3 regions of the Mesorhizobium sp. WSM4983 genome follow, and region 1 is predicted to be linked to each of the others. Evidence: predicted binding sites of a transcription regulator. Region 1 holds the regulator's gene; each other region holds the start of a gene.
The links. Region 1 encodes LexA, which represses DNA repair genes until DNA is damaged. Its sites were predicted from a motif close to TGTTCNNNNTGTGTTCNG; they were not measured.
Positions count from the first base shown of each region.

Region 2: the regulator LexA is predicted to act here: its motif matches at 3,007-3,024, upstream of P9254_RS16520 (ATP-dependent helicase).
Region 3: the regulator LexA is predicted to act here: its motif matches at 3,414-3,431, upstream of P9254_RS10300 (helicase-related protein).

Region 1 covers NZ_JARTVM010000001.1:189,173-196,773, forward strand. Annotated here, with positions in the region: gene trpC (indole-3-glycerol phosphate synthase TrpC) at 1-184, shown strand, start outside; gene moaC (cyclic pyranopterin monophosphate synthase MoaC) at 187-666, shown strand; gene P9254_RS01040 (molybdopterin molybdotransferase MoeA) at 668-1,873, shown strand; gene lexA (transcriptional repressor LexA) at 1,990-2,724, shown strand; gene P9254_RS01050 (ComEC/Rec2 family competence protein) at 2,708-5,170, opposite strand; gene gltX (glutamate--tRNA ligase) at 5,273-6,697, shown strand; gene gltA (citrate synthase) at 6,879-7,601, shown strand, end outside.
Region 2 covers NZ_JARTVM010000005.1:48,207-55,807, reverse strand. Annotated here, with positions in the region: gene P9254_RS16525 (GGDEF domain-containing protein) at 43-828, shown strand; gene P9254_RS16520 (ATP-dependent helicase) at 911-2,992, opposite strand; gene P9254_RS16515 (hypothetical protein) at 3,154-3,309, opposite strand; gene P9254_RS16510 (hypothetical protein) at 3,435-3,617, shown strand; gene P9254_RS16505 (LysR substrate-binding domain-containing protein) at 3,868-4,836, opposite strand; gene P9254_RS16500 (hypothetical protein) at 4,947-5,780, shown strand; gene P9254_RS16495 (DMT family transporter) at 5,882-6,823, shown strand; gene P9254_RS16490 (hypothetical protein) at 6,829-7,086, shown strand; gene P9254_RS16485 (MucR family transcriptional regulator) at 7,425-7,601, shown strand, end outside.
Region 3 covers NZ_JARTVM010000002.1:615,195-622,795, reverse strand. Annotated here, with positions in the region: gene P9254_RS10300 (helicase-related protein) at 1-3,247, opposite strand, end outside; gene P9254_RS10295 (beta-ketoacyl-ACP reductase) at 3,971-4,693, opposite strand; gene P9254_RS10290 (acetyl-CoA C-acetyltransferase) at 4,828-6,015, opposite strand; gene phaR (polyhydroxyalkanoate synthesis repressor PhaR) at 6,316-6,909, shown strand; gene P9254_RS10280 (citrate/2-methylcitrate synthase) at 6,913-7,601, opposite strand, start outside.

The DNA.
Region 1 (7,601 bases):
CATGGTCCCGGACGACCGGCTGCTGGTCAGCGAGAGCGGCATCTTCACCCATCAGGACTGCCGGCGGCTGGAAAAGAGCAAGATCGGCACCTTCCTCGTTGGCGAAAGCCTGATGCGGCAGGCCGACGTGGCCGCCGCGACCGCCCTTCTGCTGACGGGCAAGGCGCCGGCCGAGGCCGTTTGAGGATGCCCGCGCTTACGCATCTCGGCGCCAAGGGCGAAGCCAACATGGTCGATGTCGGCGGCAAGGCCGAGACGACGCGCACGGCCATCGCCGAAGGGTATGTCACCATGCAGCCGGAAACGCTGGAGATGATCCTGGCCGGCGACGCCAAGAAAGGCGACGTGCTGGGCACGGCGCGCATCGCCGGCATCATGGCGGCCAAGAAGACGCATGAGCTCATCCCGCTTTGCCATCCCCTCCTTCTCACCAAGGTTGCCGTCGAGATCGAGCCCGACCACGCGCTCCCTGGCCTGAGGGTCAGCGCGCTTGCCAGGGTTACCGGCAAGACCGGGGTGGAAATGGAGGCGCTGACCGCGGCGTCGGTCGCCTGCCTCACCATCTACGACATGGCCAAGGCAGCGGACCGCGCCATGGCGATTTCCGGCATCAGGCTGGTCGAGAAGACCGGCGGCAAGTCGGGCGACTACAAGGCCGGTTCTTAGCATGGCTTTGCTTCCGGTCGCCGAGGCGCTCCAACGCCTGTTGGACGGCGCGACCGCGCTGCCAGGCGAAAGCGTGCCGCTGGCCGAAGCAGCCGGCCGGGTGCTGGCCGACCCGGTGGTGGCTCTGCGCACCCAGCCGCCCTTCAATGCGTCGGCGATGGACGGCTATGCCGTACGGGCCGCCGACGTAGCCTCGGCGCCGGCCCGGCTCTCCGTGATCGGCATGGCGCCCGCCGGGCGTGGCTTCACCGGCTCTGTCGGCAAGGGCGAGGCCGTGCGCATCTTCACCGGCGCGCCGCTCCCCGAAGGCGCCGATACCATCGTTATCCAGGAGAATGTCCGCGATCTCGGCGGCGGCGGCATCGAAGTGACCGAGCCGACCGCGGAGGGACGCAACGTCCGTCGCCGCGGCCTCGACTTCTGCGAGGGCGACCTGCTCCTCGAAAAAGGCCGCCAGCTCGATCCGGCGGCGCTTTCGCTGGCGGCATCGGCCAACCATCCGAGTCTCAACGTGGTGCGGCAGCCGCTGCTCGCCATCATCGCCACCGGCGATGAATTGCTGCCGCCGGGCAGCGCGCTCGGCCCCGACCAGATCATCTCGTCGAATGCCTGTGGCGTCACAGCTACGGCCCAGTCGGTCGGCGCGCGCTCGCTCGACCTCGGCATCGCCGCCGACCGCAAGGACGCGGTCGCGGCCCTGGTCAAGAAGGCGGTCAAGGCCGGCGCCGACGTCATCGTCACGCTTGGCGGCGCCTCCGTCGGCGACCACGACTTGATCCATGACGTGCTGACCGGCGAAGGCATGCAGCTCGACTTCTGGAAGATCGCCATGCGTCCCGGCAAGCCGTTGATGTTTGGCCGGCTCGGCGACATTCGCTGCATCGGCCTGCCCGGCAATCCGGTCGCAAGCCTGGTCTGCTCGCAGGTGTTCCTGAAGCCGCTTCTGGCGCGGCTGGGCGGCCGGTCCTGCCGGCAGGAAATCCGCACGGCCCGGCTAGGCGCCGCAATGCACGCCAACGATCTGAGGCAGGACTATGTGCGCGCCGTGGTCCGCGAAGATGCGGGGGGGTTGATCGCAACACCGTTCGGCATCCAGGATTCCTCGATGTTGAGGATGCTCGCCGATGCCAATGGCCTGATCGTGCGCCAACCCTTCGCACCGGCGGCTGAAGCCGGCGAGGAATGCACCGTTCTGATGTTACGCTGAACAAAACGTCAACACATTCACTAAACTTTAAACGGTTGCGGAACACAACTGGAACAGATAGTGTTTGTTCTGGGTTTGTTTTTCTGATTCTGGTTTCAGAACCCATGGGGGCCGCCATGCTGACGCGCAAACAACATGAACTGCTGATGTTCATCCATGAACGGCTCAAGGAAAGCGGCATTCCGCCGTCTTTCGATGAGATGAAGGAAGCGCTCGACCTTGCCTCGAAATCGGGCATCCACCGCCTGATCACGGCGCTGGAGGAGCGCGGTTTCATTCGCCGGCTTCCGAACCGGGCGCGTGCTCTTGAAGTGCTGCGCCTACCTGACTCGATCGCGCCCGGCCTCAATGCGGCGAAGAAATTCTCGCCGAGCGTCATCCAGGGCGGCCAAGGCAATCTCGGCCGCCAGATCAAACCCGCGGCGCCCGCCCGCACGCCGACGCCCAGCAATGACGACGACGCCGTTTCAGCCGTCTCCATCCCGGTGATGGGTCGCATTGCCGCCGGCGTGCCGATCGACGCCATCCAGCACCAGACGCATTCGATCACAGTGCCGCCGGACATGATCGCGGGCGGCGAGCACTACGCGCTCGAGGTCAAAGGCGATTCGATGATCGAGGCCGGCATCTTCGACGGCGACACGGTCATCATCCGCAACGCCAGCACTGCGAGCCCCGGGGAGATCGTCGTGGCGCTGGTCGATGACGAGGAGGCGACGCTGAAGCGCTTCCGCCGCAAGGGCGCCTCCATCGCGCTCGAGGCTGCCAATCCGGCCTATGAGACGCGCATCTTCGGTCCCGATCGCGTCAAGGTTCAGGGCAAGCTCGTCGGGCTCATCCGCCGCTACTGAGGGGCTGCGGCTTGGCTTTCGGCTTCTCGGGCTTCTTGTAAGGCGCCAACCCCCTCGCCTCACGCGAGTAGCGCCGCTGTTCGTGCCAAGGGCGGTACGGTTTTTCGACGGCGTATTGAATGGTTGCTCGCGCCGTCGCCGATTGCGGATCGAAGAAGACGGCGGCACTGCCGTCGCGCGCGAGCTGCCGCTTGGTGACAACGAGGACACGCGGATCGCGGCAGGGATTGTAGGCCGTGGCGTCGTTGATGACGATGAGGTCTGCGAAGTCGCAGGCAGGCCGGGCAGCTTCGCGTTTTTCGGCGAGCGCGACGATCGCGCCTGATGGATGCCGGCCAATGCAGAGATCGCCCGTGCAGTAAAAGGGCGATCCAGGCGGCAGGTCGACGGGATCGGCTATGTCCAGCGTGCCCTTGGCGAATGTCTCCGGCGGCACGATCGTTTCGGCCTTGAGCGCGCGTTTCCAGTTATCGGTGGTGAACTCGTTCGAGCGGGCACGATTGATGGCGAGTTCGCCGCCGCCGATCGGCATCGCCACCAGATGCGCGTCCTCCGAGATCAGCAGGTCGGGCGTGCGCACCTGCGGGATCATCATGACGGCCGCGGCAGCGAAAGGAATCGCGGCCAGCCTGAGCCACGTAGTCGCCATCGTGGCGATGACGAGCGCGATCGTCGCCAGCAGCACCGAATGGATCGAGATCAGGCCCACGGCATCGACCGGCGACCACTCCGAAATCCACGCCGAGATCGCGATCATCGCCGCCAGGCCCTTGCCCATCAAATAGAGGAAGGGCCCGTCGAAGCCGAACGGCATCATGACCGCGCTGGCGACGGCGAGAAACATCACGATCGTGACGATCGGCATGATCGCGAGATTGGCCAGCAGGCTAAGCGGCGAGACGCGCTGGAAATGCCAGATGGCAAACAGCGCCGTGGCACTTCCGGCAATGATCGACGTCATCGCGGCGCCACCTGCTCCGACTGCCAGTTTGTGCGACATGAACCGCAGGAACGAACGCTTTGCCGGCGGCGCTCTCACCTTGCCGGCGCGGTAGTCGGACCAGCCGGCATAGGCGCCGACAAGGGCGGCGGTTGCCGCGAACGACATCTGAAAGCTCGGGCCAACCACTTCATGCGGCGACACCAGGATGACGGCGATGGCCGAGATCGCCAAATTGCGCATCGTCAGCGCGGCGCGGTCGAAAAGCACGGCGATCAGCATCACGGCCAGCATGATGAAGCTTCGCTCGGCGGCGACCACCACGCCGGAGATGAGGAGGTAGGCGGCGATCGACATAAGCGCGATTGCCGCGGCATATTTCTTCACCGGCCGGCGTGACGAAAAATCCGGGAACAGCGCAAAGGCGCCGCGCAGCAGAAGCATGACCGTGCCGGCGACCAGCGCCATGTGCAGGCCCGAAATCGAGATGATGTGATAGATGCCGGTCCGCCGCATCGCCTCGTTGATGTCCTCCGGAATGCCGGCGCGCACGCCGACGATCAGTGCGGCGGCAATTTCGCCTTCGGGTCCGCCGACGGTGCTTCTGATGTGGTCGGCAATATTTTCGCGCGCGTTCTCGATGGCCGAGGCGATGCTCGTCTGGCCGATCGGGTCGGTTGGCGGAATGAGTTTCGGGTCGCCGAGGAAAAATCCGCTGCCGCCGATGCCGGAAAAATAGCTGTCGAAGGAAAAATCATAACTTTCCGGACGGACCGGCCCTGTCGGCGGCAGGAGCCGCGCGTAACCCGTCACCAGCGATCCGGCCTTCATGCCGGCCGGGATCCTGCGTGCCGAGACCCTGACGCGATCCGGTGCGTAGCGCAGCTTTGGATGCGCGGTCGAGACGAGATCGATGGTCAGCCTGACGCGGCCATTGGCCATTTCCTCGGCGATGACGACGCGGCCTGTCAGCCGCGTCTGGATTTCGGAGCCGAGCATCGGTGTAGCGGCGCGCCAGGTCTCGACCTTCGCGGCGACGAAGCCCAGCGCGCAAAACAGCGCCGCCATAAAGACCAGGTGTGTCTTCAGCCAGGGGCGCGAAACCGCCGCGCATAGAGCCATCAGCGCCACCGCCGCCAGCGGTCTGTAAAGATCCGGCTCGGCGCTCACGGAATAATAGAGTATCACGCCGGCGGCCAGGAACACCGGCACCAGCAGGAAGCCGATGCCGCGGTCGAGCTCGGTTGAGGCTGCCTCGGCCACACCCCGGCGAAACACGGAAAACGAGGCACGGCGGAACCGCCTGCGGATTAAGTCGATGGCCGCCGGCGGAGGAGCTTGTAGCGAAGCATCGCCGTCCGGCGGCAAAATCTCGGTGGCCGGACGCGGTACGGGAACCAAAACCGGTACTGCCTCGGCAGGTATGGTGTCGGCAAACAGCAGGCGCTCGCTCACGCCAGCCGCCGTCTCCTCGCCCTCCTCCGCACCCCGGCCACGTCCAGCCATCGGGTCTGCCCCTTGCGCCCCAGACCTCCTATGCTACATGAACGCCCACCGCGCGAAAGTCCGCGCAATCATGCCCGCTTCAGAGCTTCTTCCGAGAGTTCCATGTCCGACAAGGTCGTCACCCGCTTTGCCCCCTCGCCCACCGGCTATTTGCACATCGGCGGGGCGCGCACGGCGCTGTTCAACTGGCTCTACGCCAGGCACACCGGCGGCACGATGCTGCTGCGCATCGAGGACACCGACCGCGAGCGCTCCACCGAAGCGGCGACGGCCGCTATCCTGGACGGGCTGACCTGGCTCGGCCTCTCATGGGACGGCGAGGCCGTGTCGCAGTTCGAGCGAGCGCCGCGCCACCGTGAGGTGGCAGAGGAGCTCGTACGGCTGGGCAAGGCCTATTACAGCTATGAGACGCCTGCCGAGCTGGAGGCGATGCGCGAGGCGGCGCGGGCCAAGGGGCTGCCGCCGCGCTACAATGGCCAGTGGCGCGACCGCGACCCCTCCGAGGCGCCTCCCGGCGTCAAGGGCGCCATCCGCATCAAGGCGCCGACCGAAGGAGAGACCGTCGTGCACGACCGCGTGCAGGGCGAGGTGCGATTCCCGAACAAGGACCTCGACGACTTCATCATCCTGCGCTCGGACGGCAACCCGACCTACATGCATGCCGTCGTCGTCGACGATCACGATATGGGCGTCACCCACATCATCCGCGGCGACGATCACCTGACCAACGCCGCGCGCCAGACCGTAATCTACAACGCCATGGGCTGGACCGTGCCGTCGATGTCGCACATCCCGCTGATCCATGGTGCCGACGGCGCCAAGCTGTCGAAGCGCCACGGCGCGCTCGGCGTCGAGGCTTATCGCGCCATGGGCTATCTGCCGGAGGCCGTGCTCAACTATCTGGCCAGGCTCGGCTGGAGCCACGGCGACGACGAGGTGATGTCGATCAAGGATATGATCTCCTGGTTCGACATCGCCGACGTCAACAAGGGCGCCGCCCGGTTCGACTTCGCCAAGCTCGAGGCGCTGAACGGCGTCCATATGCGCAAGATGGACGACAAGGCGCTATTTGATATTCTCGTAGCCACCCTGCCCTATCTCGAGGGTGGCCCGGCGCTTGCGGCCAAGCTCGACGACAGGCGCCAGGCACAGCTGCTTGCTGCCATGCCGGGCCTCAAGGAGCGGGCAAAGACGTTGGTCGAGCTCGTCGATGGAGCCGGCTTCCTGTTCGCCGAGCGGCCCTTGCAGCTCGACGAAAGGGCTGCGGGGTTGCTTGGCAGCGACGCCCGCGCCATTTTGCGCGGTACCCATGCCGCGCTCGCCGCGATCTCCAGCGAATGGAGCGCCGCAACCGCGGAAGCCGCTATTCGCGACTTTGCGCAGGCCGGCGGCCATAAGCTCGGCGCCGTGGCCCAACCGCTGAGAGCCGCGCTCACCGGCCGCAGCACCTCGCCCGGCGTGTTCGATGTACTCGCCGTGCTCGGCCGTGAGGAGAGCCTGGCGCGGGTTGCGGATCAAATCGATTAGGAGCGAACTGGCCCAAGAAGATTGGCATTGAAAGGTGTGTTTCGCAGTGCAACATTAGGCCTTGGCCCAATCTGGCACGCACCTCCTAAAATGCGGTGGCAAGTTCGCGCATTCCGGTGATTTCGACGTGTCGTTTGCAGGAACTGCCTTGCCGGCATGAGAAAACATAAAGGAGTTTGCAATGAGCGAAGCTGCGACAAAACTGGAATCGGGCGGCAAGGCGCGTGAGTCGACCGCAAGGCTCGAGTTCGCCGGCAAGACGCATGAATTCAAGGTGCGAAGCGGCTCGACCGGGCCCGACGTGATCGACATCGGCGCGCTGTACAGCACCACCGGGGCCTTCACCTACGATCCCGGTTTCACCTCGACGGCAAGCTGCGAGTCGGCGATCACCTTCATCGACGGCGACGCCGGCATCCTGCTGCATCGCGGCTACCCGATCGACCAGCTCGCCGAGCACGGCGACTTCCTCGAGGTCTGCTATCTACTGCTCTACGGCGAATTGCCGACCAAGGCGCAGAAGGACGACTTCGACTATCGCGTTACGCGCCACACCATGGTGCATGAGCAGATGTCGCGCTTCTTCACCGGCTTCCGCCGCGACGCCCATCCGATGGCCGTCATGTGCGGCGTGGTCGGCGCGCTGTCGGCCTTCTACCATGACTCTACCGACATCTCGGACCCATACCAGCGCATGGTCGCCTCCATGCGGCTGATCGCCAAGATGCCGACGATCGCGGCGATGGCCTATAAATACCACATCGGCCAGCCCTTCATTTACCCGAAGAACGATCTCGGCTTCGCGGCGAACTTCCTGCATATGTGCTTTGCCGTGCCGTGCGAGGAGTACAAGATCAACCCGGTGCTGGCGCGCGCCATGGAGCGCATTTTCATCCTGCACGCC
Region 2 (7,601 bases), on a different contig from region 1:
GCTCGCGCTCCACAATAGGCCAGTTGTAGTGGGAGCAATGCCATGCGCATCGATTTGTCCCCCACCAGTTGGGGCAGGGTCGCGCTGGTCACCGTTGCCGGCACGGCATTCTTCATTGCCGCGGCCTTCTTTGTCGATTCCTTCAACTTCGCCTCGCTGTCACCCGAAGCGCTGCTCTGGGCCAAGCTCACCGACCTGTTCCTGCCGCTCATCCTTGGCGGCTCCTTCCTTTTCTTCCTGATGTGGAAGATGCGCCAGCTGGCCATCGCCCAGAAGGAGCTCAGCATCATTGCCGCGACCGACAGCCTGACGGCGGTCTTCAACCGCGGCGCTTTCTCGATGCTGGTCGAGGCCTATCTCGACAAGGCTCGCAGCCATGCGGTGGCCGAAGCCGGCGCGCTGCTGATCGTCGATGCCGACCATTTCAAGTCGATCAACGACCGGCTCGGCCACGATTGCGGCGATCAGGCGCTGAAGCTGATCGCGAGCAAGATCCGGAGCCAGCTCCACGGCGCCGACATCGTTGGACGCATCGGCGGCGAGGAATTCGCGGTCTTCCTTCCGGGCGCCGACGCGACGCGCTCCTTCCTGGTCGCCGAGTCGATCAGACTGCGTATCCGCGAGGCCGAGTTCGCGCCGGGCGGGCAGCCGTGCCCGCTTTCGGTCAGCATCGGCGGCGTCGCGTTCAGCGGGCCCACCACCTATCACCACATGTTTCGGGTCGCGGACAGGCATCTTTACAAGGCGAAGTCGAACGGACGCGACCAGGTGAGCTTCGAAAGCCCGCGCAGCAGGCTATCCGGCGAGGCCGCCGGCACCTTCCACTGAACGAACCCGCGCAGCAGGGAACGGAGCGCCCTCACCAGCGGTGGGGCTGAGTAGGAGTGTCGTCCCGCCTTTGGGTAGGCGTTTATTTCCACATGCCGCGCATGCGCGCGCCGAGATCGACCTTGACGCCCGGCTTTTGGCGCGGGTCGTCCGTGATCGCCGCGCTCGCCCAGGATGACTGTTCGAAAGCCGAAAGCATCGAGGCCGGGATGAAGCGGGTGCGCGAGGCATAGACGTGACGATCGCCGCGCGCCGGCTGGTTGTGCGGATAAAAGCGCTGCGGCACCACCAGGTGCAGGCTGTCCTTGGCGCGCGTCATCGCCACATAGAGCAGCCGCCGCTCCTCCTCGATATCCTCCTTGGTACCGACGCCGAGATCGGCCGGGATGCAGCCGTCAACCGTGTTGAGCACGAAGACGTTCTTCCACTCCTGGCCCTTGGCCGAATGGATCGTGGACAGGATCAGGTAATCCTCGTCGCGATGCGGCGGGCCGGCCTGGTCGCTGGTGGCGTCGGGCGGGTCGAGCGTCAGCTCGGTCAGGAAACGCTCGCGCGAGGGATAGCCCGACGCGATCTGCTCGAGCTGCAACAGGTCGGCCCGGCGCGTGATCGCGTCCTCGTGGATACGCTCCAGATGCGGCTCGTACCAGAGCCTGATCCGCTCGAGGTCGGCCGGCCATTTGGCGCCGGCGCGCAGCCCGCTGTAGATGTCGAGGAAGACCGGCCAGTCTTCGGCCGCGCGCTGCGGCGGCCGGAAGCGGGCAAGGCCGAGCGTCTCGTCGAGCGACGTCGCCATCGCCTCGACGATCTGTGAGGCGGCCGAAGGCCCGATGCCGGGCATCAACTGCAGCACCCGGAAGCCGGCGACCCTGTCGCGCGGGTTCTCGGCAAAGCGCAGCATCGCCAGCATGTCTTTCACATGCGCGGCATCGAGGAATTTCAGCCCGCCGAATTTGACGAAGGGGATGTTGCGCCGCGTGAGCTCCACCTCCAGCGGCCCGCTGTGATGCGAGGCGCGGAAGAGCACGGCTTGCGCCTTGAGCGCCGTGCCGGCCTCGCGCTCGGCAAGGATCGCCTGGCAGACATAATTGGCCTGCTCAGCCTCGTCGCGCACGCTTACCAGTTGCGGCTTGTGCGACGACCGGCGTTCGGTCCAGAGATTCTTGGTGAAACGCTCGCTTGCCTCGCCGATCACTTTGTTGGCGGCGGCCAGGATCGGCTCGGTCGAGCGGTAATTGCGCTCCAGCATGACGATCTCGGCGCCCTGCGCGAACTGTTTTGGGAAATCGAGAATGTTGCGCACTTCCGCGGCCCGGAAGGAATATATCGACTGTGCGTCATCGCCCACCACGGTCAAGCCCGCGCCGTCCGGCTTCAGCGCCAACAGAATAGAGGCCTGCAGCCGGTTGGTGTCCTGGTATTCGTCGACCAGCACGTGGTCGAAGCGGGAGCCAAGGTGAGCGGCGATCTCCGGCTCGGCCGCCATCTGCGCCCAGTAGAGCAAAAGGTCGTCGTAATCGAGCACGTTCTGCGCCTGCTTGGCCTCGACATAAGCCGCGAACAGCTCCTTCAGCTGTTCCGCCCATCCTGAGCACCAGGGAAAGGCCGAGCCCAGCACCTCGCCGAGCGGCGCCTGGGCGTTCACCGCCCGCGAATAGATCTGCAGGCAGGTGGCTTTGGTCGGAAAACGGCTTTCGGTCTTGGAAAAACCGAGCTCGTGCCGGGCAAGGTTCATCAGGTCGGCCGAATCCTCGCGATCGTGGATGGTGAAAGCCGGATCGAGGCCGATCTGCTCGGCATAGTCGCGCAAGAGTCTGGCGCCGATACCGTGGAAAGTACCGGCCCAGGATAGCGCATCGGCGATGATCGCGGCATCGCGGCCCAGCACCTCGCCGGCGATGCGCTCGACGCGCTTCGCCATTTCAGCCGCGGCGCGGCGCGAAAAGGTCATCAAAAGGATGCGGCGCGGATCGGCGCCCTTGACGATGAGGTGCGCCACGCGATGCGCCAGCGTGCTGGTCTTGCCGGAGCCGGCCCCGGCGATCACCAGCAGCGGCGCGGCCACCTTGCCGTCGCCATGCACCACCGCCAGCCGCTGCTCGTCGTTCAGCCGGGCAAGATAGGCAGGAGTTTCGAAGGACGAATCACGGGCGGCGATGTTCATCGCCCATCAAGCATCGTTTCCGCTTTGTTCGCAATACAGCTAATCTCGCCCAAAGGCGGCCAAGTGGGGGGCGATGCCCGGCAGGGCAGAGGGGACGCTGTACGCGCCGGCATGTGCTGGATAGGCCGGCCATCTTCCCAACAAGCGCGAGAACGGCCGATCTACCTTTTCGGCTCGACGCCCATCGCCGCCGACTGGCGCCGCAGCGACCGCCGATCGTCCGGCGGCGCGAGATCGCCGGACGCCTCCTCGATGATCCTCATCGTGACGCGATAGGCCGTGTAGCCGAACAGGCCGACGAGCAGCAGACGGATCATGACATCTCCTCGTGGGTTAACGAGGTTCAACCGGAGACAGGCGCGTTGGTTCCCGCCGGACGGCGCAACCAAACCGCCGCCGCCTCGTTTGCTTCGAAGAAAGGGGCGAACGAGAGGAGGTCGTCATGAAGAAACTTCCTGTGCTGCTGGCTCTCGCGGCAGGGCTCGGGCTCGCCGCCTGCGACAACAGCGTGCAGCCCACCAAGGCGCCAAGCGACACCGTCGACAAAAACCCGCAGGTCGACAAGAACCCGGTGCCGCAATCGACCACCGGCGGCGACCAGCCCGGCACGCCGCCGAAGCAATGAGAGCGGACGATGTTGTCGGGAGACGAAGCGGCGGCGCCGCAGAAGAAGGCCGGCGCTGCTTGGGAGGAAGCTGGAAAGCGCCGGCCAAGCGGGAAAATCAGGCCCGCCGCAGGATCAAAGATAGCTGAGTCTCTCCGCCGCGTCATGGGGCGATCGCGCTAGCCGGCTACAGGTATCCGTCCAAACGCTTTGTCGGCCTTCAAAGATCGGAGAATCTCAGGGGTGTGTTTGCGTCGCTTGCGCCGCCGCGTCACGCCATCGCGGCGCGCGCCAGCGGCACGTTGGCGATCTCCAGGTCCAGCTGGCGCTGCGTCAGCGCCGCTTCGGCCATGATCCACTGCTTGAACAGCTCCACCTTGCAGGCGCCGAGCGCCTTGATGGGGCTGACGAAATACCAGCCGGCGGTGTTGGGATGGTGGACCGCGAAGGGGGCGACCAGCCGCTCGGCTCGGATGTCGCTTGCCATATAGGCGCGGTTGGCAACGGCAAAGCCCATGCCGGCATTGGCCGCCTCGTAGGACATCATGCAGGAATCGAAATAGATGCTCTTGGTCTCGCCAAGCACGAAACTCGCGCCGGCAAAAGCCAGCCACGACTGCCAGTTCTGGGTGCAGGTGTCGGAGTGGAGCAGGGTGAAGTGCCTGAGGTCCTCCGGCGTCACCTTGGACAGCGGCTTATCGCCCAGCACCTCGCGGAACAGCTTGCGGCTGCACACCGGCGTCAGGTCCTCCTTGAACAGCAGCGCGGAGTTGAGGCCGGGGAAATTGCCGTCGCCGTAGCGGATCTCGAGATCGTATTCGGAGGTCGCGAATTCATGCGTGGCATAGGAAGTCGAGACCCGCATTTCGATATCTGGATACTGCCGCTGGAAGGTGGCAAGCCGCGGAAACAGCCAGCGCGCCGCGAAGGTCGGCAAAACGCAGATCTTCAGCACATGCGCCTGGGATTGGCCGGTCGCCTCCATGCTGGCAGCCACGATCCGCTCCAGCGCCTCGCGCACGCGCGCCACGTAGGTCTCGCCTTCCGGCGTCAGCGACACCGCATTGCCGCCGCGCTGGAAGATCTTGAAGCGCAGCTGGTCCTCCAGGCTCTTCACCCGCTGGCTGACGGCGGAGGCGGTAATGAACTGCTCTTCGCCCGCACGCGTGAAGTTGCGGTGCCTGGCGGCGCTCTCCACGATTTTCAGCGAGTTTAAGTTGACCTGGCTGAGCAGACGCACGGGGTTCGACCTTTAGCTATGCTTAAAGTAGCACCAGCATTCCTAAATTTACAGGGGAGGGTGCTCAATCGACTGTTTACCAAGTGTTGCCCCGACCTTGGAGAAGTAGAATGAACGCCCATACAATCCCCGAACTGCGCTATGCGATGAGCCGTGAAGCCATCATCGGTCATGATACGGCGTGGAAAGTGTCGAGCTTCGGCGTCGCCCAGTATCTTCACGGCTACGACCCGCAACTGCTCGCCGCGATCGAGGAGGCGGCGCTCAAGCTCAAGGCCAGCCACGCCGTGCACAAGCATCTCGACCTCACCTTCATCACCGGCGCGGACCGCTACATTCCCGAGATCAAGGAACTGCTCAACGACAAGCTGCGGCTGGAACGGCTGTCCGACATGATGGGCACCAAGCTCGAACCCTATCCGCTGTCTATCGTAGGCTCGACCGTCACCTTCATGAACCCCAAGGACGGCGCCGTCGACTGGCACTGCGATGGCGTTCCGGTTACGGAACTCATTCCGCTCTCGATCAGCGATCCTCTGATCGGCGGCCATCTTGAAATCTATTGCGACGATTCCGAGACGGGGCGTGCCATCCTCGAATCCGGCAGCGACCTGCCGCGCAACAGGGTCATGCGCATCGACCACAAGATGAATTACGCCACGCTCGGCCAGTTCCTCGGCGTGCTCCATCGCACCGCGCCGATCCAGCTCGGCTCGCGGGTCACCCTGGTGCTCAACCAGCGTTCGGTGGCGAAGCCCTATGTCGACGACAACCGCATGTTCTACCTCGCCGCCGACAACGACCAGGACCGCGGCTGGGTGAACGAACTGGCCGAGGACGTCTGGACGAACCAGCTGCCGGCCTATCGCCGTCACGCCGAAGAACATCCCGTGCCGAAGCCGGCTGTCGATCCGGTCTCCGGCGGAGCCAGGGAATCGTGGTAGTGGCTGACGATCCGGCCGGTCGCCAGCCGCCTTCAGCATCGCTGAGCCTTGGCCCGCTCACCGCCGAAAGGCGCAGCGACCGTTCCAGCGCTGCTCCCCCGGTGGCGCTGGCCTTTGCCCTCGGCGCCGTGGCGCTCTGGGCGACTAACGCTTTCGTCGGCAAGACGCTGCTTGCCAATCACCCGGTATCGGAGGTGCAGTTCCTGCAGTTCTCAGGCGCCGCGCTGGTCTTTGCGCTGATCAGGTTCTTCCCTTCTCCCCTTGTGATCAAGGGGGCCGGACGGATCGCCGACGCAGGAGTTTCTTCCAACATCTCTCATCCGTCTCGGCGCTCCGTGCCGATCCACCTTGTTCCCCAAGGGGATAAGGGGAGAACCATGCGCGCCTGCGCCGTCGGCTTCATCGGCCTGGTCGGCACCATGGCGTTGCAATACATCGCCTTCGCCTCGATGCCGGTCATCGAGGCCAATCTCGTTGCCTACACCTGGCCGCTGATGGTCGCCGCCGCCGTCATCGTGCTCGGCCGCCCGCGACGGCCGCTGCTGCTTGGACTGACCGCCGCGCTGGGCTTCACCGGCGTCGCGCTGGTGATCTCCGGCGGAGGCGCGCATGCCTGGTTCGGAGGTAGCCCCGTCGGTTATTGCGCCGCCTTCGGCTCGGCACTTTGCATGGCCTTCTACTCGCTTGCCGTCGGCCGCCTTGCCGTGTCGCCGGATCGGCTTCTGCTGCCTTCGGCCCTGATCGGCGTGGCGCTGACCTTCGCATGGTGCCTGCATGACGGCGTCGCCGCCCTGGGCGGCTTGGACCTGCTGCTCGGACTCTATCTCGGCGCCGGGCCGATGGGGCTCGGCTATTATTTCTGGTCGCGCGCGCTCAGCCTCGATCAGGGTGGGCGGCTCGCGGTCGTGGCGTATCTCACGCCGATCGCTTCCACGCTTTTGCTGGCGCTGTCGGGCGAAAGCCTGTCGATGACGGCCATGGCTGGCGCCGTCCTTGTCATCGGCAGTTGCATTGCTGTCGGCATCGAACGTCCGGAGGGCTGAAGACCATGCCAGGGATCGTACCAGGAAACATGCCAGGGAGCGGGCTTGACGACGACGAACGCCGGGCCAGACAGGAGGCGCATTGGCTGGTCAAGGAATTCGGCGCCGAGGCGCAGCTCTATGCCGCCATGAAGGCTGAGAAGGCCATCGAGCAGAAGGATTTCGGCCGCTGCGCCCCGCTGGAAACGCGTGCTGGAGATTCTGGCCGACGGCCCGACCGATCTCCGGCGCGGCGTTGCCGCGAAATAAGCGACTTGCCCTAACGAATCGGGCATGATCGATTGATCAGAGAGCCAGCGCTGCTCGCAATTATTGGCTTTCCGTCCAGAATTCCAATTTTTGCAGGAATTACTCGTAGAAATTGAAGTGCTGTTGCGTCATTTCCTCGCCCGTGCAGAGCTTCGGTGCTGTAAAGTGTTTGTTGTAGGTATTAGAATTCCTAACTTGCGCGGTCGCGGCCCGCGGTGAAAACATACCTTCGGTATTGAGTCTCGCACGTTTACTGACTCTGGACGTCCGTTGGGGGACAGGTCCAATAAGATACCTAGACTAAAGTCTTAAAAACAGCTGGTCATTTGAGAGCCAGCAGAAGGTGAAAAAATTGTCCAATATCGACGACAAGACTGCAATCGAGCTGACCGCCGACATTGTTTCGGCCTATGTGGGCAACAACCCGCTTCCGGCATCCGGCCTGCCTGATCTGATCGCCAGCGTCAGCGCTTCCGTGCGCAAGCTCGCCGGGGGCGCCCCGGTGAAGGAAAGCGCGCCGCAGACGCCG
Region 3 (7,601 bases), on a different contig from region 1:
CGCGGCGGCCCCCCTCGTGGCGATCGGCACGCTCGCCCTGCGGCCTGCCTTCGCGCCGTTCGCCGCCTTCGCGTTCCGGTCTCGGCTTGAACTTCGAGCGGTCGAAGCGCGGCTTGCCGGCCCCGTCGCGCTGGTCGCGGCGGCCCTCACGGGCTGGCCGATCGCCGGCCTGGCCACCCGTGGCAGCCGCCTGGCCATCGCCTGCAGCCTGGCCGTTGCGCGGACGATTGTCGCGGCGATTGTCATGGCGGTGGCGCGGGCGCGAATGGTCGAAGCGCGCCTGCCGCCACAGCAGGATCGGCTTCGGCTCTTCCGGCTCGGCGGGGGGCTCTGCGCCTTCACCGCTTTCGCCCTCGTGGAGAGCGCCGGCGTCGGCGGTGTTGGTGCCGTCTGCATCGTCGGCGCCGTCAGCCCCACCCGCGTCGCTTCCCGCCGCGACCTCCCCCATCGAGGTGGAGGCGTCGCCGCTTTCAGCCGACCCAAACGCTGCTGCAGCGTCCACCGCTGCAGCGGTCTCCACAGGCGGAGTCTCTTCCGCGACCGCAGCCGAAGCTTCCGCCGGATCTTTCGCGTCAGGCTCCGTCGCGGCTTCCGCGATGGCGTCGGCAGGAACTTCAGCGGCAGCCGGCTCGGATCCCTCGATCGTTGCCTCTACAACCGTGTCTGTTGCCACGGCGTGCGCCTCTGCCGCCTGTGCAGCACGCGCAGCCTCTTCCGGCGCAAGCTTCGCAGCCGCGGCCTCGCGGGCGGCATTGTCCAGCGCGTCGAGCTTGGCCTTCACCTCCGCCGCCGGCTTCGGTTCGGCGCGATAGCCAAGGCCTTTGAGGATCTCTTCCATGTCGTCGGCGGTGGCGCCGAGGATCGACATCATGGGCGGCGTCACCATGAAGGCGTGGCCGTCATAGGCGCCGTCCGGTCGCTGGCCGAGGCCGGGCTTCCAGTTTGTCGCGGGGCGAATGAGATCGGCCAGCCGCTCTAGGATATCGACGCGTACGGCGCGGCGGCCGAGATTGCGATAGCCGGCGAGCTTGTAGAACGTCTTGTCGAAAGCAGGATCGATCACCACCGAGGTGCGGCCCGATGCCAGCGCATGCACCACGTCGCCGAAACCTGGCTTGTCCTTGCCGTCGCTCTTAAGCGCCCAGAGCAGCGTCACCAGCCCGGCCGGCGCCGGCTTGATCAGCGCCGGCACGAAGACGTGGTAGGCACCGAAGCGCACGCCAAGGCGCCGCAGGGCCGCCCGGCCTTCCTGGTCGAGCGACTTCATTTCCTCGGCGATGTCGCGGCGGTTGATGAGACCGAAATGCTCGACGAGCTGGAAGGCGATGCCGCGCGCGATGCCGGTGAGCTGCTCGGCGTTCTTCAAATCGACCAGCGGCTTCAAGAGCGACTCGATCTGAAAATTGACGAAACGCTCGGCGCGCGCCGCGACCTTGTCGCGGGCAGGGCCGGTGAGCTGCTCGTCGGCAAGCAGCACAAGGCGCGGCTTCAAAGCCTCGTCGCCGGCAACCAGGGTGCCGATCGGCGCGCCGATCCAGCGCAGGACACCGTCCGAGCCCAATGCCAGATCGCCGTTGGCGCACGCGGCGAAGCGCTCGGCGCGCGCCTCGAACTCAGCCGCGAGCGCCTTCTGGGCAGCGGTGCGCACCGCCTTGGCGTCCTCGCCGCCGGCGCTCTGGTCGGCGGTGAAGCGGAATCCCTGCAACTCGCCGACGTGATGGCCTTCGACGAGCACGGTTCCGGTTGGGCTGATTTCAGCTTCAGGCATGGTATTTTCTCTAAGGCGCCGCATGAGGACGGAAGTCCTGCGGTCTACGAAGCGTTTCGTCAACCGCTCATGCAGCGCATCCGACAATCTGTCTTCGATTTCGCGCGTCTTTTCCTGCCAGTGTAGCTGATCGGCCAGCCAGCCCGGTCGGTTGGAGACGAAGGTCCAGGTGCGGATCTGGGCGATCCGGTGCGACAGCGTGTCGATATCACCATCCGTGGTGTCGGCCCGCCGCACCTGCTCGGCCATGTAATTCTCATCGACATGGCCATGGCGTGCAAGGTCCATGTAGATCGAGGCGATGAGGTCGGCATGCTGGGCGGGCGCGATCTTGCGGTAGTCCGGCAGCGCGCAGGCCTCCCACAGCAGCGCCACGCGCTCCCTGCCGGTGGCTAGCGTCCTGATGTCCGCGTCGCGCGACAAATGTTCCAGCGCCTGGGCGTCGACCGCCGGCAATGCCCGGGTCAGCCCTTCGACCGGCGCGTTGGTCTCGATCGAGCGTTTCAGGGCATCGAGGCTGGCAAAATCGAAATCGGCGGTGCGCCACTGCAGCACCTTCACCGGGTCGAAATCGTGCCCCTCGATCTTCTTGACCAGATCCTCGTCGAACGGATCGACCTGGCCGGTGACGCCGAAGGTGCCGTCGCGCAGGTGTCGGCCGGCACGCCCCGCGATCTGGCCTAGCTCGGCGGCGGTCAGGTTGCGGTATTGGTAACCGTCGAACTTGCGGTTCTGGGCGAAGGCGACGTGCTCGAGGTCGAGGTTCAGGCCCATGCCGATGGCATCGGTGGCGACGAGATAGTCGACGTCGCCCGACTGGAAGATCTCCACCTGGGCATTGCGGGTGCGGGGACTGAGCGCGCCGAGAACGACGGCAGCACCGCCCTGCTGGCGGCGGATCAATTCGGCGATGGCATAGACCTCGTCGGCGGAGAAGGCGACGATCGCCGTGCGCCGCGGCAGGCGGGTGAGCTTCTTCGAGCCGGCATAGGCAAGATGCGACAGCCGCGGCCGCGTCACCACCGAGACGCCCTTCAGCAGGCGTTGCAGGATGCCGTGTATGGTGGCGGCGCCCAGAAGCAGCGTCTCCTGGCGGCCGCGCAGATGCAGGATGCGGTCGGTGAAGATGTGGCCGCGTTCGAGGTCGCCGGCGAGCTGCACCTCGTCGATGGCGACGAAGGCGGCATCGGTCTCTCGCGGCATCGCCTCCACGGTGCAGACGGAATATCTCGCGCTCGCCGGCACGATCTTCTCTTCGCCGGTGATCAGCGCCACCTTGCTGGCGCCGACCTTCTCGCAGACGCGTGTATAGACCTCGCGGGCAAGGAGCCTCAGCGGCAGACCGATGATGCCGGTGTCGTGCGCCACCATGCGCTCGATGGCGAGATGGGTCTTGCCGGTGTTGGTGGGGCCGAGCACGGCCGTCACGTCGCGGCCGGAAAGGATCAGCGGCTGGGAGGGTTTCGGCTGGATATTCATCGGCTCGGAAATGAGGCTTTCTGCCGCTCGTTGTCGGGGACGCGGCGGTGCCGCCGCGTGTGACAGGGCACACATAGGGATTTCAGACGCGAAGCGAAAGCGGAATGTTCTCATCAACAGATGGCGCGACGACAGGCAAGGTCAAAATCCGCGGTCGATTAACCGTTGGAACGAGTCTGGAACGAATCGGCGACGAATCACTGACTCACTCTGATTCAGGTTTTGTTCACGGCTATATGTGGATTTTTTGGCCATGAGTCTCACCACATGCTGAATCTGTGAACTGGCCCGTTTCGTGCTTGGCTCGCGCTGGTTCCGGAGCGTCGTTAACCTTTGCGGGGGAGCGACCGCGACGGACTCGAGCGCGGCCGCGAACATTATGAAATGGTTGATCTTTCCTAATCGTCGTTAATCTTTTTCGCGCTGTTTCCGGCGTGGCCCGTTAACCTTTTGGCCAAAGCCGGAACGAATCGGCGACGAATCAGCGATCTGCAAAAATTCCCGGTTTGTTCACCCCTAGATATGGTGTTGTCCAAAGCTTGTGCACCGAAAAATTCACAGCATGTGAACCGGGTTTCCACAGGGCGCGGGGAGGCCGTTAAGTATTGCGTGCCAAATTGAGGCATGCCCACCCGGTGCCGCCGGAGCGCAGACAAAAACAGGCGGCCCGTTTGCGGCGGGCCGCCTGCCATCGGTGTCAGAAGAGTTCAGCCGAATAAGATCTCAGGCGAAATACTGGCCGCCATTGGCGCTTATCGTCGAGCCGGTGATGAAGCCTGCGTCTTCCGAGGCGAGGAAGACGACGCAGCGCGCAATCTCCTCCGGCTCGCCGAGACGGCCGACCGGGATCTGAGCGATGATCGATTCCCGCACTTTTTCCGGCACGGCCATGACCATGTCGGTGGCGATGTAGCCGGGGCAAACAACGTTGACGGTGATGCCGGCGCGGGCGCCTTCCTGGGCAAGCGCCTTGGTGAAGCCGATGTCGCCGGCTTTCGAGGCCGAATAATTGACCTGGCCCATCTGGCCTTTCTGGCCGTTGATCGAGGAGATGGTGATGACGCGGCCGAACTTCCTATCGCGCATGCCGTTCCATAGCGGATGCGTCATGTTGAAGACGCCGGAAAGGTTGGTGTCGATGACCTCCTTCCACTGCTCGCGGGTCATCTTGTGGAACATGGTGTCGCGGGTGATGCCGGCATTGTTGACCAGCACCGAGACCGGACCGAGATCAGCCTCGACTTGGGCGATGCCGGCGGCGCAAGCGTCATAATCGGCGACCGACCATTTGTAGACGGGGATGCCGGTCTCGGCCTTGAATTTCTGGGCCGCCTCGTCATTGCCGGCATAGTTCGCGGCGACCGAATAGCCGGCATTCTTCAGGGCCACCGATATCGCCGCACCGATGCCGCGCGATCCGCCCGTGACGATTGCTACCTTGCTCATGCATTTCCTCCCTTTGGTCGGGAGAGCGAATAGGGAGTGGCGAACAGCGAGTAGGGATCCGATAGCCCGTCGTGCAACGCCATTTCCCCCTATTCGCTACTCCCCATTCGCTATTCGCTCAGTTCGCCATTCGCTCAGTTCAAGGCTTCCACACACATCGCAACGCCCATGCCGCCGCCGATGCAAAGCGTCGCGAGGCCCTTCTTTGCGCCGCGGCGGCGCATCTCGTAGACCAGCGTGTTGAACACGCGGGCGCCCGAGGCGCCGATCGGATGGCCGATGGCGATGGCGCCGCCATTGACGTTGACGATCGAGGGATCCCAGCCCATGCCCTTGTTGACGGCGCAGGCCTGCGCGGCGAAGGCCTCGTTGGCCTCGACGAGATCGAGGTCCTTGGCCGACCAGCCGGCCTTCTCCAGCGCCCGCTTCGACGCCGGGATCGGGCCGGTGCCCATGATCGCCGGATCGACGCCGGCGGTCGCCCAGGAGGCGATGCGGACCAGTGGGGTGATGCCGCGCCTGGCAGCCTCGGCCTCGCTCATCAGCAGCGCGCCGGCGGCTCCGTCATTGATGCCCGAAGCATTGGCGGCGGTGACGGTGCCGTCCTTGTCGAAGGCCGGCTTCAGCTTGGTCATGGCATCCAGCGTAGCGCCGTGGCGGATGTATTCGTCCTGGTCGACGATGGTGTCGCCCTTCTTGCCCTTGATGGTGACGGCGACGATCTCGTCCTTGAACTTACCGGCCTTCTGTGCCGCCTCGGCCTTGTTTTGCGAGGCCAGCGCGAACTCGTCCTGGACTTCGCGGGTGATCTGGAACTGACGAGCGACGTTCTCGGCGGTGTTGCCCATATGGTAGCCGTTGAAGGCATCCCATAGGCCGTCCTTGATCATGGTATCGATCATCTTGTAGTCGCCCATCTTGACGCCAGCGCGCAGGTGCTGGGCGTGCGGCGACAGCGACATCGATTCCTGGCCGCCGGCGACGATCACCTTGGCGTCGCCGGTGGCGATCTGCTGCATGCCGAGCGCAATGGCCCTCAAGCCCGAGCCGCAAACCTGGTTGAGGCCCCAAGCAGTCGTCTCCTTGGGCAGACCGGCATTGACGGAAGCCTGGCGGGCCGGGTTCTGGCCCTGAGCGGCGGTCAGCACCTGACCGAGGATGACTTCGTCCACCTCCGCCGGATCGACCTTGGCACGCGCGAGCAATTCCTTGATGACGACCGCGCCGAGCTCGTGCGCGGGCGTGGTGGCGAAACTGCCGTTGAAGGAGCCGACTGCTGTGCGGGCTGCGCTGGCGACGACGATTGAATTGGAAGCGGACATTTTCTTCTCCAGGCTTCGAGGTGTCGTTAGGCTATCCTTGGAGACTTTCTTGCCCGTTCAAGCACCTGAGTCAAACCGGAAATCGGCATGGCCGCCATGCGCGGCAAGCAAGTCGAGCGCTTATCGTGACGGCGTGGCCATCGCGCTGCAGCACAATTTGGCCCGCCCTTTCGGCATTAATTGATGCCGCACTGCACAAACCGCTTGGAATTGTGACGCTTTTGCGCATATCCTCGACAAATGGCGCAATCGTTACCGGCCGCTTACTGTGAACGCGCCGGTATCCTGGGGAGGATACGGATGGCCGCAAAAGACGACCCGATCGTCATCAAGAAGTACGCCAACCGCCGGCTCTACAACACCGGCACCAGCACCTATGTGACGCTCGAAGATCTGGCCGAGATGGTCAAGAAGGGCGAAGAATTCACCGTGCAGGACGCCAAGACCGGCGACGACATCACGCATCCGGTGCTGACCCAGATCATCTTCGAGCTGGAGAACAAGGACGGGCAGAACATGCTGCCGATCCCGTTTCTGCGCCAGCTGATCTCCTTCTACGGCGACCAGATGCAGATGATCGTGCCGAGCTTCCTCGAACAGTCGATGATCGCCTTCTCCAAGGAGCAGGAGCGCTTCCGCGAGCAGCTGAAGGGCGCCTTCGGCAAGGCACCGATCGACATGATGAAGACGCCGATGAAGGCGCTGGAGGAACAGACGCGGCGCAACGTCGAGATGTTTCAGAACGCGATGCGCATGTTCACGCCGTTCCCGTCGGGCGGCCCCAATTCCGCGGCGCCCGCCGAGCCGCCGAAGAAGGACGAGAAATCCGACGACCTGCAGGAATTGAAGGCGCAGATCGCCGCCATGCAGCGCAAGCTCGACACCATGTCGTGACGGCTAGCCGTCAGGTGTTCCTGCAGGGCCGTCATAGCGGGCTCGCGGCCTGATCGGCCTGTTGCTCGTCACCTGCTCGATGGCATGCGCCGTCCAGCCGATGCTGCGACCGAGCGCGAACAGGCGAAAGGGCGCGTCGGCGGGGAGATTGAGGCTGCGCGTCAGCGCGGCCAGCGCGAAGTCGACATTCGGGCGCATGCCGGTCGCGGCAAGGACGGCGTCGCGCAGATGAAGCAGATCGTCAGCGATGTCAAGGTCGGGCAGCAGAGCCTCGGCGCGCGGATCGCCTTCGGGATAGAGCTGATGGCCGAAGCCGGGCAGCGGCCGGTCGTGGGCCAGCCAGCGCGCGATCGTCTCGTCCGGCCCGAGCCGCTCGGCATCCTCGACCAGCGCGATGGCCGCGGCGCCGGCGCCGCCATGACGCGGGCCGGTAAGGGCAGCGAGCCCGGCAAGCAGGCAGGCCACGATCGGCGCGCCGGTCGAAGCGGCGACGCGTGCGGCGAAGGTCGAGGCGTTGAGCTCGTGATCGGCCAAAAGCACCAGCGCCTTGCGGATGAGATCGGCACCGGCAGCGTCGACCGACCAGCCGCGCGCCAGCCTTTCATGCACCGGCTCCGCCCCCGGGCTTGCACCGAGTGACGTCGCGAGCACGCTGGTGGCGCTGGCGCCATCCTGCTGCAGCATGCCCGGCC